4 regions of the Pseudomonas tussilaginis genome follow, and region 4 is predicted to be linked to each of the others. Evidence: predicted binding sites of a transcription regulator. Region 4 holds the regulator's gene; each other region holds the start of a gene.
The links. The regulator FliA, encoded in region 4, starts transcription of late flagellar genes. The targets are predictions, from matches to a motif close to CTAAAGTTTNNNNNNNNNNNGCCGNTAA.

Region 1 (4,148 bases), 160 kb from region 4:
TCGCTGACCGGCAAACTGGCAGCCGGGTGATGGCTGTAGTGACTGTCACCTTGTTCAGCGTCCTTGGGCGACGCCAGCCATACCTGTAAACCATGCAGGCGCGAACCCCTGGCGAGCAGATCGGCCGGGGTCCTTTCGACATGGGCAATGCCACGGCCGGCGGTCATCCAGCTGACCTCTCCGGCCTTGACCCGTTGATCGGAGCCAAGGCTATCTTTATGCAGCAACTCGCCTTCGAACAGGTAGGTGAGGGTGGACAGGCCGATATGCGGGTGCTGGCGGATGTTCACGCCATTGCCGGCGGCGTAGTCGGTTTCGAGCATATGATCGAAGAACACGAAGGGTCCGACACTGCGGCATTGTGCCGAGGGCAGGGGGCGCAGGATCGGTTGGCCCTCGACGGATTCAGCGCGAGGGCGGATAACCAGGGGATTGCTCACGGTGGGCTCCAGGCCGGGGATAATGACCCTGAGCATAACCTGTTACAGATAAGGGCTGAACTGCGTGGCGCACTGGTCGGTCTACCCTGACTGAAACGCGAAGAAGGAACGCGCAATGTTTGCCAGAACCCTGGTCTGGGTCGTGTTGATGGGCTTGACCTTGCAAAGTGTGCAGGCGCGGGAGTACCGCTACAGTGATGCGCATTTGCACTATGTGGATTTCTTTCAGGAAAGCGAGGGCATGGACGCGCTGCTCAAAGCGATGGACGAAGCGCGCATCGATCAGTCGATGATCTCCGGTGTGGCGGTGGCAAAAAAATGGCATGAGGATGAACCCAAGCGCCCGCGCTACTACGCCGGTGACGATGCTGATGCCTATTGGTACAGCGCTACTGATATCTATATCGCCGCAGCATTGGAGAAGCTTGAGCCCGAGCAGCGTCGGCGTTTTCACCCGTTTCTGACCGGCTTCAATCCCGTAGACAAAAATGCAGTGGCGCACATCGAGCGGATGCTTGAGCTGAATCCAGGTCTTTGGCAGGGCATTGGTGAGGTTTTCACCCGTCATGACGACCTGACCGCCCTGACCAGCGGCGATACCCCGCGCGCCAACAACGAGGCCATGACGCGTATTTACCACCTGGCGGCTGAGCAGGACCTGCCGGTGCTGATCCACTCCAACATCACCTCCAAGCGTGAGCGCAATCCACTGTACCTGGCGGAAATCGAAGCGCCGTTGCGCAATCATCCGCATACCCGTTTCATCTGGGCCCATGCCGGAACCAGTCTGGAAATTCATCGGCATCAAACACAATTGGATTTCTTGCTGCCGACTCTGTCCCGCATGCTCGAGACGTATCCCAACTTGTACATTGACCTGTCCTGGAGCGTCCTGCAGCCTTACCTGCTGGACGAGCGCGGTAAGCCTAGGGCTGAGTGGGTCGAATTGGTCAAACGCTTCCCAGAACGCTTTATGCTCGGTTCTGACGTGGTCGGGCGCTTCAGTAGCCTGGGGGAGCAATTGCACAGCTTCGATCCGTTCCTCGATGCCTTGCCAGCAGACGTCGCGCAAAAGGTTGCCGTGGATAACTTTCTCGCGGTGCTGCCCAAGCGGCGTTGAGCCAGTTCCCCAGTTGTCATCAGTCTGTCATGCCAGCGTCATAGCCTGCCGCCATCAATTCTGATGGAGTGCATCATGTTTTTCAGTCGTTTGAGCGCTGTGTGCGGGCTTGTGCTGGTCAGTGGCCTGGCCAGTGCCGAGGTCCGGGTCCAAGGACCGATCGAGTACGGGCTGTTTGAAACCCGTCATCAGAACTTCCAGCCTGGCGAACGGGTGCTGACTCAGAACAACCAGACCATCGAGCACACCGACGAGATTCCGGCGCGCCTGGGCAGCAAGTTCGGGATGCGTTATCGCCTTGAGGGCAAGGCTGCTGAAGACACGCCACTGACCCTGTTGTACCTCACCCCTGGGGTGCGCACCCCCGACGGCAAGCGCCATGACAAATTTGAAGTGGTACAGAAGCTGGTGCCAGGGGCGGCACAGGATGTAATGGCCTTCGAGTTCACTGAAAATTACGAAGTGGTGCCGGGCCAATGGCATTTCATGGTGTTCCAGGGGGATCGCCTGCTGGCCGAGCAGCGCTTTACTGTGCGCTGAGACGGGCCGCACCTGTCGTCGAGATGAGCAGGCGCTTTGATATCACGTTTTCGTCTAACGCAATTCTTCCAAGGGCCGATATCTTCTAGAAGAAGGGATTGCTGCATTGTTGTGCAGCGCTTTTGGAAGGAGCCGGAAGATGAGCTTGAGAAATATCAATATCGCGCCCAGGGCAGCCTTGGGCTTTGGTCTGGTGGCCCTGCTGGTGTTTGCTCTTGGCGTATTTGCCTTGATGCAGATGACCAGCATGCGCCAGCAGTCCGAGCAGGTTGACAGCAACTGGCTGCCCAGTGTCATTGCCGTAGGGCAGATGACTCAGGACACCATGCGCATCCGTGCCTTGACCTTGCGCTTGCTGATCAACCGCGATCCGCAATCGCTGCAGCAAAACAAGGCGCGCATCGAAGAAATAAAAGCCGGTCTAAGCAAAGCGCAGCAGCAGTACCAGGCGCTGATTGTTCTACCGCAAGAGCAAGTGCTGTTTGATCGCTACTTGAAGACGGAGCAGCAGTACTTGGGACTGCAGGCCCAGGTTACTCAGCTGTCCCAGGAGGGGCAGGTCGAGGCAGCAGTTGCTGTGGTCAATGGTGAAATGAACCAGTTGGCCGACCAGCTTGCCGCCACGCTCAACGAGTTGATCGCACTCAATAATCATCACGCCAATAACGCTACCGATCTCGCCGAGGCGGTGTACCAACGTGCCTGGATCTGGGTGGTTTGCCTGTTGCTGGCGGCCTTGGTAATGACGGTGCTCCTGGCGCTGACCCTGACCCGCAGTATCGTCCGGCCCTTGGCCCAGTCACTGCAGGTGGCTGAGGTGGTGGCCACGGGCGACCTGACGCCGCAGATTGCGGTACAGGGCAAGGACGAGCCGGCGCGCCTGCTGGCGGCCCTCAAGCAAATGCAGCAAAGCCTGCGCGAGACCATTGGGCGCATTTCTGATTCGTCGAATCAGTTGGCCTCGGCATCTGAGGAGCTCAGCGCAGTGACCGAAGATGCCACTCGCGGCTTGATGCAGCAGAGCCAGGAGATCGAACAGGCGGCTACCGCAGTTAACCAGATGACCACCGCGGTGGAGGAGGTGGCAAGCAATGCTGTGGCCACTTCCGAAGCGTCCCGTGAGTCGGACCGGATTGCTCGCCAGGGCCGAGAGCAGGTGCGTTTGACCGTGGCCTCGATCGAGTCGCTGGCGGCCGGGGTGACGTCCAATGCGGAGGAGGTTGGGCAGCTGGCGCAACAGGTGCACGGCATTACCAAAGTGCTGGATGTGATCGGCTCGATTGCCGAGCAGACCAACCTGCTGGCCCTCAATGCCGCAATCGAGGCAGCCCGGGCGGGAGACGCCGGGCGTGGCTTTGCCGTTGTTGCCGATGAAGTACGGGCGCTGGCGCATCGCACGCAGCAGTCGACGCGGGAAATTGAGCAGATGATCAATGGTATCCAGCAGGGCACAGACCGGGCTGTGGAAGGTATGCAGCAGAGCAACGAGCGTGCCCGCAGTACCCTGGATGGGGCGCATGCGGCGGGGGCGGCGTTGGAGGAAATCGCCACGGCCATCAGCTTGATCAACGAGCGTAATTTGGTGATCGCCAGTGCGTCCGAGCAGCAGGCACAGGTGGCGCGAGAGGTAGACCGCAACCTGACCAACATTCGTGACCTGGCGCTGCAAACGTCTGCGGGGGCAAACCAGACCAATGCCGCGAGTCAGGCGTTGTCGCAGTTGGCGATTGATCTGAATGGCCTGGTAGGCAGGTTCTCGGTGTAGCTGTGCAACTGCAATAGGCTGACTTGGCCTGCTGTAGCCGCTGCCGCCAGGCTGCGATCGGGCGTGCAGCGGCCGCTATTGCGGTCCCTCGCGGCGGCTGGATGGCGACTGCTTCGCAGCCGATCGCAGCCTGACGGCAGCGGCTACGGATCAATTGCAGGTACACACAAAAACGCCCCGAACCAGTCGGGGCGTTTTCAGTGTAAGAGGCTAACCCTTACTTGCCTTCCCAGCGCTTGAGCACCAGGGTGGCGTTGGTGCCACCGAAACCGAAGCTGTTGCT
Region 2 (4,148 bases), 270 kb from region 4:
TGACCGCCTGGCTGACCTGTTCAACACTGCCTTGCGCCTGACGATGGCTGCTGTCCATGGCACCGACCACTTCGCGGGTACCGGCTTGCAGCTGTTCAATGACCTGGCGGGTTTCTTCCACCGACTCTTGAGTACGGCGAGCCAGGTTACGCACCTCATCGGCGACCACGGCGAAACCACGACCGGCTTCACCGGCGCGCGCGGCTTCGATGGCCGCGTTGAGGGCCAGCAAGTTGGTCTGCTCGGCGATGGAACGGATCACTTCCAAGACAGAGCCAATCTTGTCGCTGTTCTCGGCCAGACCTTCCACCTGCGCCATGGCGGTGCTCATGTCTGCCGCCAGGGTGTCGATGCTGGTGGTGGTGCGATCGATGACCGCCAGGCCCTGGCGTGTGGCCTGATCGGCGTCGCGGGCAGCCTGGGCGGCCTGGGCGGCGCTGCGGGCAACGTCCTGGGCGGTGGCGCTCATTTCATGCGAGGCGGTAGCGACCTGGTCGACCTGGCGGTATTGCTGTTCCATGCCAGCGCTGGTCTGGCTGGCAATCGCCGACGACTGATCGGCGGTATCGCGGGCGGCCTGAACCGAGCGTTTGACCTCGGCGATAGTCGGCTGCAGCTTGTCCAGGAAACGGTTGAACCAGCCCGCCAGCTCGCCCAGCTCGTCGTGTTTGTCGTAGGTGAGGCGCCGGGTCAGGTCGCCTTCGCCGCTGGCGATGTCCTTGAGCATGGACGCTACGCCGAGAATCGGGCGGGTTACGCCGCGGGCCAGCAGCCAGATCAGCAACAGGCCGACGATGGCTGCCAGTCCGCCCAGACCGAGTTCGACCAGGGTGCCGCTGGTGTTGCTGCGGTCGAGTTCTTGCTTGAGGGCTTCGGCCGGGCCGGTCAGGGCACTTTGCGGAACGTCGAGCAGCACGCCCCAGGCTTTGCCGCCGGGGATCGGCGCAAAGGAAGCCAGGACTTTCAGACGCTGCTCATACTGGATGCTGTGCAGCGGTGTGCTGTCGGCCAGCAGGCGGATCAGTTCGGCACCTTTCTCAGTGTCGACCTGATCAATGCGCTGGGCCAGTTTGCCCGCGTCCGGGCTGTAGCCAGCCAGCAAGCCCACGGGGCTGAGGATGCTCACCTGGGTCTGGCCCTGGTAAAGGTTGCTGCTGGCTTGTTGGCTCAGGGCCTGCAGGCTGTTCAGGTTAATGTCGATGGACAAGGTGGCGACCACTTTGTCTGCGACCATCAGCGGGAACACGATGCTGGTCATCAGCACCCGTTGGCCGTCAATCTCATAGAAATAAGGTTCGATGACACAGGTCTTGCCGGTCGTACGCGGGCACACCGACCAGGTGTTGGCTGGCTCGCCGCTGGGGCCGATGCTGGTATCGGCCATGTCACTTTCCGGCAGGGCCATGGAGGTCAGCTTGCCCGGGGTCGGTTGCGACCAGTACAGGGCAAAGCGGCCTTTTTCGTTGCTGCCCAGTTGCTCCTGGTTGACGAACAATTCGTCTTTGTTGTCCAGCGCATTGGGCTCGAATACCAGCGACAGGCCAAGCAAATCAGGGTTGGCCTGCAAGGCTGCACGTACTTGGCGAGTCAGGTCCTCACGCAGATCGAAAGCATCGAGAAAGCGCTTCTCCGACTGTTCGCGCAAGAATAGGACCTGGCGGGCGAAGCCGGCGCCGTACTGATAGGCATCCATGAACTGGCGGCGAATGTTCAAAGCCTGGACTTCGCCCTGGGATTCGATGCGTCCCTGGGCCGCTTCAGTGAGCATCTGCATACTGCTGGCCTTGACCAGCGCCGAGCTCTGTTCCATGCGGTACAACGAAAGGCCAACCAGCAGGGTAACGATGCTGGCCAGGCACAAGCCGGCTAGCAGGGTGATTTTCCACTGAATGGAAAGTTGTCTGAACGACATGGCGAAGTCCTTTGATCCAAAAAAGATTGAGGCTGCCGACCTTATCGGCAGATTCGCCCGTTTCTTTATTCAAACGTTCAATTTAGATGCGTCGTTTTCGGTCATTCCTACGACACTGATCGCACTGCGGACTTTGACAAGCGCGAAGCCCTGCTTCAGAGTGTGCGCCCTCCATAAAAATACCGTCGTTCGGCCATTGCCTGCGGGCAGTTTGTCGCCGAATCGGTCGCTTTTTGTCTGGTTTCTAGAGGTCACAGGAATGAATGCAGTAATTGCCGCGGTCGGCATCATGCTGATCTTGAGTCTGTCCCGCGTGCATGTGGTGATCGCCCTGATCGTCGGCGCCCTGGCTGGGGGACTGGTGGGTGGCCTGGGCATCGACGGAACGCTCAAGGCCTTCAACAGTGGCCTGGGCGGTGGCGCGACGGTTGCCTTGTCCTATGCCTTGCTCGGCGCCTTCGCCGTGGCGATTGCCAAGTCCGGCATGGCCCATGCCCTGGCCGATCGCGCCTTGGCCATGGTCGGTCAGCAAGGCCATGGCAATGCCGGCAAGGTCAAATGGCTACTGATTGGCTTGTTGCTGGTGGTGGCGATCTCCTCGCAGAATATCCTGCCAATCCACATCGCCTTTATTCCATTGCTGGTGCCGCCACTGCTCTATGTGCTGACCAAGCTGCAGATCGATCGACGCCTGGTGGCCTGCGTGATGACGTTCGGTCTGATTACGCCGTACATGTTCTTGCCGGTGGGCTTTGGCAACATCTTCCTCAACGAGATCCTGCTGGCCAACGTCAGCCGCAGTGGCGTGGATGTCAGTGCTGTCAACGTTACGCACGCGATGGCTATTCCGGCAGCGGGGATGCTCTTTGGCCTGCTCCTGGCGGTGTTGTTCAGCTACCGCAAAAAGCGCGTCTATGATCTGGAAAAAATCGAACAGGTCGAACAGGTGGCGGTGCGCTACAACCCGCTGACCCTGCTGGTGGCCGGTATTGCCATCGCCGCAGCATTCATCATCCAGTTGTGGCTGGACTCGATGATCATTGGCGCTATGGCCGGCTTTTTGATTTTCTCGGTTTCGGGCATCGTGCGCTGGAAGGAAACGGATGACCTGTTCACGGAAGGCATGAAGATGATGGCCATGATCGGCTTCATCATGATCGCCGCGTCCGGTTTCGCTGAAGTCATGAAGGCCACGGGTGAGGTCAAGAGCCTGGTGGAGACCTCGGCGGCCTGGATTGATCACAGTAAAGGTGTCGGCGCACTGTTGATGTTGCTGGTGGGCTTGTTGGTGACCATGGGGATTGGCTCGTCGTTTTCTACCGTGCCAATTCTTGCCGCGATTTTCGTGCCGCTGTGCGTGCAGTTGGGCTTCGACCCGGTGGCCACCGTGTGCATCGTCGGAACCGCCGGTGCACTGGGGGATGCGGGCTCACCGGCTTCGGATTCGACCCTGGGTCCGACCTCGGGGCTTAACGTCGATGGCCAGCATCACCATATCTGGGACACCGTGGTGCCGACCTTCCTCCATTACAACTTGCCCTTGCTGGCGTTCGGTTGGCTGGCGGCCATGATGCTCTAGCACTCAACCAAGCGAGGTTGAGCGCAAGGCTCAACCTCGTGCAGGTGGTGGCGAGATCCGGTTGAGGAGCATGTTGCCGTCTTTGGTCCGGGTCAGGTAGACCGGCAAGACTTTGGGCAAGTTGCCGACCAGGCGCTTGATCTGACTGGTGTCGTAGATGCCACTGATACGAATGTTGCCGGTGCTTTCGTCAGCCAGTTGCAGGGGCTTGTCCAGGTAGCGGTTGATTTGCGGCAGGGCTTGAGCGAGGCTCAGGTTGTCGAGGATCAACTTGCCGTTGCGCCAGGCCAGGCTGGTGTCGTGGGTGTAGGTCTGGCTCAGGCGTGGTTCGAAGTCGCCGGACTGGTAGCTGGCCTGCATGCCTGGTCCCAGGCGATAGCCACCATCGCTGTCATGCGCATCGCTGCTGACCAGTACCGATCCTTCAACCAAGGTTACTTTGACCTGATCTTCATACTTCCAGACATTGAACTGGGTGCCGGTCACTCGGGCCTGGCCTTGGGCGGCATGGACCACGAATGGATGCTGGCTATCGTGCTGGACCTTGAAGAACGCCTCGCCCTTGACCAGGGTGACCCGGCGTTCGTCCTTGTAGTTGGTGAAGCGCAACGCGCTGCCCAGGTTCAACTCGACCTGGCTACCGTCGTTGAGCACTAC
Region 3 (4,148 bases), 2.3 Mb from region 4:
AAGCTCGCGCTCCAAGCGCCCACCCCCGGCCCAAGAACATCTTTCGTCAGCGGTTGAAGCGCTCGACCAGCGAGTACTGGGTAGTGGCCGTGCGGGTCAGCTCTTCGCTAAGCTGGGCCGAATGCTGGGCCTGCTCCGAGGTCTGGTCCGCCAGCTCGGCGATGGTGCTGATGTTGCGACTGATCTCGTCGGCCACTGCGGTCTGTTCTTCGGTGGCAGCGGCGATCTGGGTGGCCATGTCGGTGATATTGGCCACTGCTTCACTGATGCCGATCAGGGCCTGGTCTGCTTCCATTACCCGTGCGACACCTTCTTCGGCCTGACGATGCCCTGATTCCATGGTCTGTACAGCATTGCTGGCGGTCTGCTGCAGCTTGGCGATCAGGCTGTGAATCTGCCCGGTCGATTCGCTGGTGCGTTGGGCCAGCTGGCGGACTTCATCGGCGACCACGGCAAATCCACGGCCCATTTCACCCGCCCGCGCGGCTTCGATGGCGGCGTTGAGAGCAAGCAGGTTGGTCTGATCGGCAATGCCTTTGATCACATCGACCACGCCGCCGATTTCGTCGCTGTCGCGCGCCAGCTGGGTCACGGTCAGGCCGGTCTCACCGACCGCTGCCGACAGGCGCTGAATGGCATCGCGGGTTTCCCCTGCGATGTCGCGGCCACGGCCGGTCAGGCGATTGGCTTCCTGGGTGGCGTCAGCCGTACGCTGGACGTGGTTGGCTACTTCCTGGGTCGTAGCCGCCATCTGGTTAACTGCAGCAGCGACTTGTTCAGTTTCGACGCGCTGGCGCTCAAGGCCTGAGGAGCTGTTATGGGCCAGGGTGTCGGACTGTCGGGCTTGTTCGTTGAGGTGCTCGGCAGTGTCCTGCAAGCGCGTCAGGCAGGTTTTCATGCGCGCGTCCTGGCTGAGCATGGCCATCTCCAGTCGTGCCTGCACGCCGCGGCTGTCGGTGTACATCTGCGCGATCAGCGGGTCGGAAGTGGATTGTTCGGCCAGGCGCAGCAGGCGCTTGAGGCCGCGTTGCTGCCAGCTCAGGCCAAGCAGGCCGAGCGGCACCGACAGGCCGGCCGCCAGGGCAAAGCCCCAGGAATGACCGAGCCAGTTGCCGATCAGGAAGCCGATCTGACTGACCAGAATGAAGGGCAGCCAATCCTGTACCACCGGCAGCCACTTATCACGGCGCGGGATCGCCGAGCGGCCCTGGTTGATGCGCTGGTACAGGGCTTCGGCGCGACGTACCTGCTCGGCGGTGGGCTTGACCCGAACCGACTCATAGCCGACTACCTGGTTGCTCTCGAACACCGGGGTAACGTAGGCGTTGACCCAATAGTGATCGCCGCTTTTGCAGCGATTCTTGACGATACCCATCCATGGCAAGCCTTGCTTGAGCGTGCCCCACATGTGCGCGAACACCGCTGGTGGCACATCGGGATGGCGCACCAGGTTGTGCGGCGCGCGCATCAGCTCCTCGCGGGAGAAACCGCTGATTTCGACGAACGCATCGTTGCAATAGGTGATGACACCCTTGGTATCGGTGGTCGAGATCAAGCGTTGTTGAGCAGGGAAAGTCCGTTCGCGCTGGGTAATCGGCTGGTTGTTACGCATTAGCTGTTCAATCCGCAAGGCTTTCGAGGGTTATCGGCAGCGTGAGGGGTTTGTTGAATGAATATTTGCGCTGCTTGATCTGCCGCAAGGATCCAAATTCTGGGCTGCGCTATGGCGTTTGCGCAAAGTTGGCTACTTTAGCAACTATATTTCAGATTTTTGACACAGTAGTCAGCAGGTGACCACCTGTCCATCCAGGCCTCGACCTGATGAAGCCCGGCCATAAAGGCCGGGCCGCTCCTTCAGGATGCGATCAATTGCCGCAGCACGTAATGCAGAATGCCGCCTGCCTTGAAGTACTCCACTTCATTGAGGGTATCGATTCGGCACAGTACGTCGATCTGGTCCTGACGTCCGTCCTGGCGGCTGATCATCAGGGTCAGTTGCATATGCGGCTGGATTTTGGCGTTGCTCAAGCCAAGGATATCGATGTGTTCGCTGCCATCTAACCCCAGGGTTTTGCGCGTTTGCCCGGCGCTGAACTGCAACGGTAACACGCCCATGCCCACCAGATTGGAGCGGTGGATACGCTCGAAGCTTTCCGCCAGTACCGCTTTGATGCCCAGTAGGTTGGTGCCTTTGGCTGCCCAGTCGCGGCTGGAGCCGGTGCCGTACTCCTGGCCGGCAATTACCACCAGAGGCGTGCCGTCGGCCTGATAGCGCATAGCCGCATCGTAGATCGCCAGCTTCTCACCGCTGGGGATATAGAGGGTGTTGCCACCTTCTTCGCCGCCGAGCATTTCGTTGCGGATGCGGATATTGGCGAATGTGCCGCGCATCATCACTTCGTGGTTGCCGCGGCGCGAGCCGTAGGAGTTGAAGTCGCGAGGTTCCACGCCTTTATCGCGCAGGTAACGCCCGGCCGGGCTGTCGGCCTTGATGTTGCCGGCCGGTGAGATGTGGTCGGTGGTCACCGAGTCGCCAAGCAGGGCCAGTATCCGGGCGCCGTGAATGTCGTTGATGACCGGCAGCGGGCCGGTGATGTCATCGAAGAACGGCGGGTGCTGGATATAGGTGGAGTCATCTTGCCAAACGTAGGTGGCCGCTTGCGGCACTTCGATCGCTTGCCATTGGGCGTCACCGGCGAAGACCTCGGCGTATTCCTTGTGGAACATTGCGGTGTCGACGTTGGCAACGGCGACCGCAATTTCCTGCTGGCTCGGCCAGATGTCACGCAGGTACACCGGTTTGCCGTCGTTACCCATACCCAGCGGTTCGCTACTCAGGTCCAGGCGTACACTGCCGGCCAGTGCATAGGCAACTACCAGTGGCGGTGAGGCCAGCCAGTTGGTTTTCACCAGGGGGTGTACACGGCCCTCGAAGTTGCGGTTGCCCGAGAGCACAGAGGCCACGGTCAGGTCCGCGCCGGTAATGGCCTTTTCGATCACTTCATCCAGGGGGCCGGAGTTGCCAATGCAGGTGGTGCAGCCGTAGCCGACCAGATCGAAGCCGAGGGCGTCGAGGTAAGGGGTCAGGCCTGCGGCCTTGTAGTAGTCAGTCACCACTTTGGAGCCGGGCGCCAGCGAGCTCTTGACCCAAGGTTTGCGTTTCAAGCCTTTCTCGACCGCTTTCTTCGCCACCAGGCCGGCCGCCATCATCACACTGGGGTTGGAGGTGTTTGTGCAGGACGTAATGGCCGCGATCACCACCGCGCCATCGCGTAACTGATGGCTTTGGCCTTCATGTTCATAGCTGACTTCGCCAGCCTGGTCGGCATTACCCACTGCAACACCACCACCGCCTTCGCTTTCCAGGCGGCCGACGTCTTTGCTTGAGGCGCGTAGCTGCAGGCCGAGGAAGCTGTCGAAGGCCTGACTGACTTGCGAGAGTGCGACCCGGTCCTGGGGGCGTTTGGGGCCGGCGAGGCTCGCTTCAACCTCATGCATGTCCAGGGCCAGGGTGTCGGTAAACGCTGGCTCCTGACCGGGCAGGCGCCATAAGCCCTGTTCCTTGCAGTAAGCTTCGACCAACTTGACCGTCGCCTCTGGCCGACCGGACAGGCGCAGGTAGTCCAACGTCACCTGGTCAACCGGGAAGAAACCACAGGTGGCGCCATACTCCGGTGCCATGTTGGCGATGGTTGCACGGTCAGCCAAGGGCAGGTCGGCCAGGCCATCGCCGTAAAACTCGACGAACTTGCCGACCACGCCTTTCTTGCGCAGCATCTGTGTAACGGTCAGCACCAGGTCGGTGGCGGTGATGCCTTCGCGCAGCTTACCAGTCAGTTTGAAGCCGATAACCTCTGGGATCAGCATCGATACGGGCTGGCCGAGCATGGCCGCTTCCGCTTCGATACCGCCCACACCCCAGCCGAGAACGCCGAGGCCGTTGATCATGGTGGTGTGCGAGTCGGTGCCAACCAAGGTGTCAGGGAAGGCATACGTGCGCCCGTCTTCTTCACGGGTCCAGACCGTGCGGCCCAGGTACTCCAGGTTGACCTGATGGCAGATGCCGGTGCCCGGGGGAACTACGCTGAAGTTATCGAAGGCATTCTGGCCCCAGCGCAGGAAGGCATAGCGTTCGCCGTTGCGTTGCA
Region 4 (4,148 bases):
AATTATCTGGTGCTGGCAACCACCAGCCAGAAGCAGGTGCTCACCGCCGCCTATCACAGCTACAAGCGCTGCGGGCTGGCCGGGTGCATCCTGACCAAGCTTGATGAAACGGCCAGCCTCGGTGAAGTCCTGAGCCTGGCCATCAGTCACGAATTGCCAGTGGCCTATCTTACCGATGGGCCGCGCATTCCTGACGATTTGCACCTGCCGCGCCGCCACCAATTGGTCAGTCGCGCGGTCAGTGTGCAGATGCAGGACGAGCCCAGCGAAGAGGCGATGGCCGATATGTTCGCTGATCTCTACCACAGTCCCGGCAAGCGTGTCGGCTGAGGTGATTGTGAAGACGTTGCAAAGTATCTGCATTGATGGACTGCCAGGCATTTTTCAGGTGTTGAAAGCGCAGCCGGTCATGTGGCCTCGGTCTAAGCAAGACAAGGTAATGAACAAACATGGGTAGCATGCATCCCGTACAGGTGATCGCCGTAACTGGCGGCAAAGGTGGCGTCGGCAAGACCAATGTGTCGGTGAACCTGTCATTGGCGCTGGCAGAGCTTGGCCGTCGGGTCATGCTGCTGGACGCCGACCTGGGCCTGGCCAATGTCGACGTATTGCTCGGCCTGACGCCCAAGCGCACCCTGGCTGACGTCATTGAGGGGCGCTGCGAGCTGCGCGATGTGCTGCTGCAGGGGCCGGGCGGGGTGCGCATTGTGCCTGCCGCGTCCGGCACGCAGAGCATGGTGCATCTGGCGCCTGCTCAACACGCAGGCTTGATCCAGGCATTCAGCGAAATTGGTGACAACCTCGATGTGCTGGTGATCGATACCGCTGCCGGTATCGGTGACTCGGTCGTCAGTTTTGTCCGCGCCGCCCAGGAGGTGTTGCTGGTGGTGTGCGATGAGCCCACCTCGATCACCGACGCTTACGCCCTGATCAAACTGCTCAACCGTGACTACGGCATGAACCGCTTCCGGGTCCTGGCCAACATGGCGCAAAGCCCTCAGGAAGGGCGCAACCTGTTCGCCAAGTTGACCAAGGTCACAGATCGCTTCCTGGACGTGGCCCTACAATACGTTGGCGCCGTGCCTTACGACGAATGTGTGCGCAAGGCAGTGCAGAAGCAACGAGCAGTCTATGAAGCCTTTCCGCGTTCCAAGTGCGCGCTGGCGTTCAAGGCCATTGCTCAGAAGGTCGATACCTGGCCGTTGCCTGCCAACCCGCGGGGTCATCTGGAGTTTTTTGTCGAGCGCCTGGTGCAGCCGACGAGTGCAGGTCCGGTGCTATGAACGCCAGCGGTTATCGGATGTACAGCAAGGCTTCTCGCGATGGTCAGTACGAGTTGATCGAGCGCTATGCGCCGCTGGTCAAACGTATCGCCTATCACTTGCTGGCGCGTTTGCCGGCCAGTGTGCAGGTGGAAGACCTGATCCAGGCCGGCATGATCGGCCTGCTCGAAGTTGCCAACAAGTACGACGCGAGCAAGGGTGCCAGTTTCGAGACCTACGCCGGTATCCGGATCCGCGGGGCAATGCTTGACGAAGTACGCAAAGGGGACTGGGCACCACGTTCGGTTCACCGCAATACCCGCATGGTCAGTGACGCGATTCGGGCAATTGAAGCAAAAACCGGCCGTGACGCTAAAGATCACGAGGTTGCTGCCGAACTCCAATTGAGTCTCGATGATTACTACGGGATTTTGAATGACACCCTGGGCAGCCGCCTGTTCAGTTTCGACGACCTGTTGCAGGACGGCGAACATGAAGGCCTGCACGAGGATGGCGCCAGTGCCCAGCTCGAGCCTTCGCGCGACCTGGAAGACGAGCGTTTTCAGGCAGCCCTGGCCGATGCCATCGCCAACCTGCCCGAACGTGAGCGCCTGGTATTGGCGCTGTACTACGACGAAGAGCTGAACCTCAAGGAAATCGGTGAGGTGCTGGGTGTCAGCGAGTCGCGTGTCAGCCAGTTGCATAGCCAGTGCGCGGCGCGTTTGCGCAGTCGCCTGGGGGAATGGCGGGCGCGTTGAACGCAGGTTCAATGCAGTCGTGAAATGTAGTGCCCGAATTGATTGAATGCGCGTTCAGCGCTGAGCGCGTTAAAGACTGCTTGGAGGTCTAATTGAACAAAGACATGAAAATCCTCATCGTCGACGATTTTTCGACGATGCGGCGGATCATCAAGAACTTGCTGCGTGACCTGGGCTTCACTAATACCCAGGAGGCTGACGACGGCAACACCGCACTGCCAATGCTCGAAAGCGGCCATTTCGACTTTCTCGTGACCGACTGGAACATGCCTGGCATGTCCGGTATCGACCTGCTGCGCAAAGTACGTGCTGACGAGCGTCTCAAGCACCTGCCGGTGTTGATGGTGACGGCTGAAGCCAAGCGTGAACAGATCATTGAAGCAGCCCAGGCCGGGGTTAACGGCTATGTGGTCAAGCCGTTCACGGCGCAAGTGCTGAAAGAAAAGATCGAGAAGATCTTCGAGCGCGTCAATAGCTAAGACACGCCACGGGGGCACTATGGAGCAAACACATTCATCGTTGGACGGCTTCGAGTCAACACTGAAGAAGCATGCCCACGAACTGGTCGACAGTCTCGAGCGGGGCAAATTCGGCGACGCAGTGCAACTGATCCATCAGCTGAACCAGACCCGTGACCGTGGCCTGTACCAGGAAGTGGGTAAGCTCACGCGTGAGTTGCACAGTGCGATCGTCAGCTTCCAGATCGATCCGCAAATGCCTCAGGCCGAAGAGGTCTCACAGATCACTGACGCCACCGAACGCCTGTCCTATGTGGTCAAGCTGACGGAAGGGGCGGCCAACCGGACTATGGATCTGGTTGAAGCCAGCACACCGGTACTCAATGAGCTGAGCGACGAAGCTCAGGCACTGAGCGTCGATTGGCAGCGCTTCATGCGCCGCGAAGTGGCCGCGCCGGAGTTTCGCGAACTGGCCAAACGCGTCGACAGTTTTCTCACGCGCAGCGAGGAAGGCAACCGCAAGGTCGCCGGCCACCTCAATGATATTTTGCTGGCTCAGGACTATCAGGACCTGACCGGTCAGGTGATCAAACGTGTTACGGCACTGGTCACCGAAGTAGAAAGCAATCTGCTCAAGCTCGTGCTGATGGCCAGTCAAGTCGACCGTTTTGCCGGTATCGAACATGACCACCAGCAGTTGCGCGCTGAAAAAGATCAAGAAAAACATCCAACTCGGGGTGAAGGTCCGCAGATTCATGCCGATAAGCGTGAAGACGTTGTGTCCGGTCAGGACGATGTCGACGATCTGCTGTCCAGTCTGGGTTTTTAGGGAGCACGTTTAATGAGCTTCGGCGCCGATGAAGAAATCCTTCAGGATTTTCTGGTAGAAGCCGGCGAGATTCTTGAGCAACTGTCCGAGCAACTGGTCGAGCTGGAAAGCCGTCCGGATGATGCCGATCTGCTCAATGCGATCTTTCGCGGTTTTCACACTGTAAAAGGGGGCGCCGGCTTCCTCCAGCTCAACGAGCTGGTGGAGTGCTGCCACATCGCCGAAAACGTCTTCGACATCCTGCGCAAGGGTGAGCGGCGCGTTGATGCCGAGCTGATGGACGTGGTCCTGGAAGCACTGGACACGGTCAACAGCATGTTCGGCCAGGTGCGCGAACGCAGTGATATCACCCCGGCCACGCCTGAGCTGCTGGCAGCCTTGTCGCGTCTGGCTGAGCCTGCGGCTGCCGAACCGGCCCCCGCGCCTGAGCCGGTGCAGGAACAGGCGCCTGAGGCAGACATTACCGACACCGAATTCGAGCAACTGCTTGACTCGCTCAATGCGGTCAAGGCCGAAGCTGAAGCACAGGTGCAAGCTCCCGCCGAGGCCAGCGACGAAATCACTGACGCTGAATTCGAATCGCTGCTTGATCAGTTGCACGGTAAAGGTCAGTTCGCCCCCGACAGCGTCAGTGCTCCCGCGCCCGTGGCACCCGTGGCACCAGCTGCTGGTGACGAAATCACGGATGATGAGTTCGAGGCACTGCTCGATCAGTTGCATGGCAAGGGCAACTTTGCCGTTGATGCGTTGCCGGCTGCAGACGTGGTGCAAGCGGCACCTGCTGCTTCAGGCGATCACATCTCTGAGCATGAATTTGAAGCGCTGCTCGATGAGCTGCATG

Region 1: CX511_RS17860 (methyl-accepting chemotaxis protein) is a predicted target of FliA. The motif match lies at 2,155-2,182, and genes of this name have one in related genera.
Region 2: CX511_RS17370 (methyl-accepting chemotaxis protein) is a predicted target of FliA. The motif match lies at 1,954-1,981, and genes of this name have one in related genera.
Region 3: CX511_RS08750 (methyl-accepting chemotaxis protein) is a predicted target of FliA. The motif match lies at 1,643-1,670, and genes of this name have one in related genera.

The regions. Positions count from the first base shown of each region.
Region 1 is NZ_CP088149.1:4,007,779-4,011,926, reverse strand. Features, by position in the region: gene CX511_RS17875 (pirin family protein) at 1-440, opposite strand, end outside; gene CX511_RS17870 (amidohydrolase family protein) at 556-1,560, shown strand; gene CX511_RS17865 (DUF3859 domain-containing protein) at 1,636-2,100, shown strand; gene CX511_RS17860 (methyl-accepting chemotaxis protein) at 2,240-3,865, shown strand; gene fabB (beta-ketoacyl-ACP synthase I) at 4,083-4,148, opposite strand, start outside.
Region 2 is NZ_CP088149.1:3,898,354-3,902,501, reverse strand. Features, by position in the region: gene CX511_RS17370 (methyl-accepting chemotaxis protein) at 1-1,912, opposite strand, end outside; gene CX511_RS17365 (Na+/H+ antiporter family protein) at 2,172-3,491, shown strand; gene CX511_RS17360 (FecR family protein) at 3,522-4,148, opposite strand, start outside.
Region 3 is NZ_CP088149.1:1,884,187-1,888,334, forward strand. Features, by position in the region: gene CX511_RS08750 (methyl-accepting chemotaxis protein) at 47-1,612, opposite strand; gene acnA (aconitate hydratase AcnA) at 1,855-4,148, opposite strand, start outside.
Region 4 is NZ_CP088149.1:4,167,072-4,171,219, reverse strand. Features, by position in the region: gene flhF (flagellar biosynthesis GTPase FlhF) at 1-330, shown strand, start outside; gene fleN (flagellar synthesis regulator FleN) at 450-1,283, shown strand; gene fliA (RNA polymerase sigma factor FliA) at 1,280-2,020, shown strand; gene CX511_RS18550 (chemotaxis response regulator CheY) at 2,125-2,499, shown strand; gene CX511_RS18545 (protein phosphatase CheZ) at 2,519-3,307, shown strand; gene CX511_RS18540 (chemotaxis protein CheA) at 3,320-4,148, shown strand, end outside.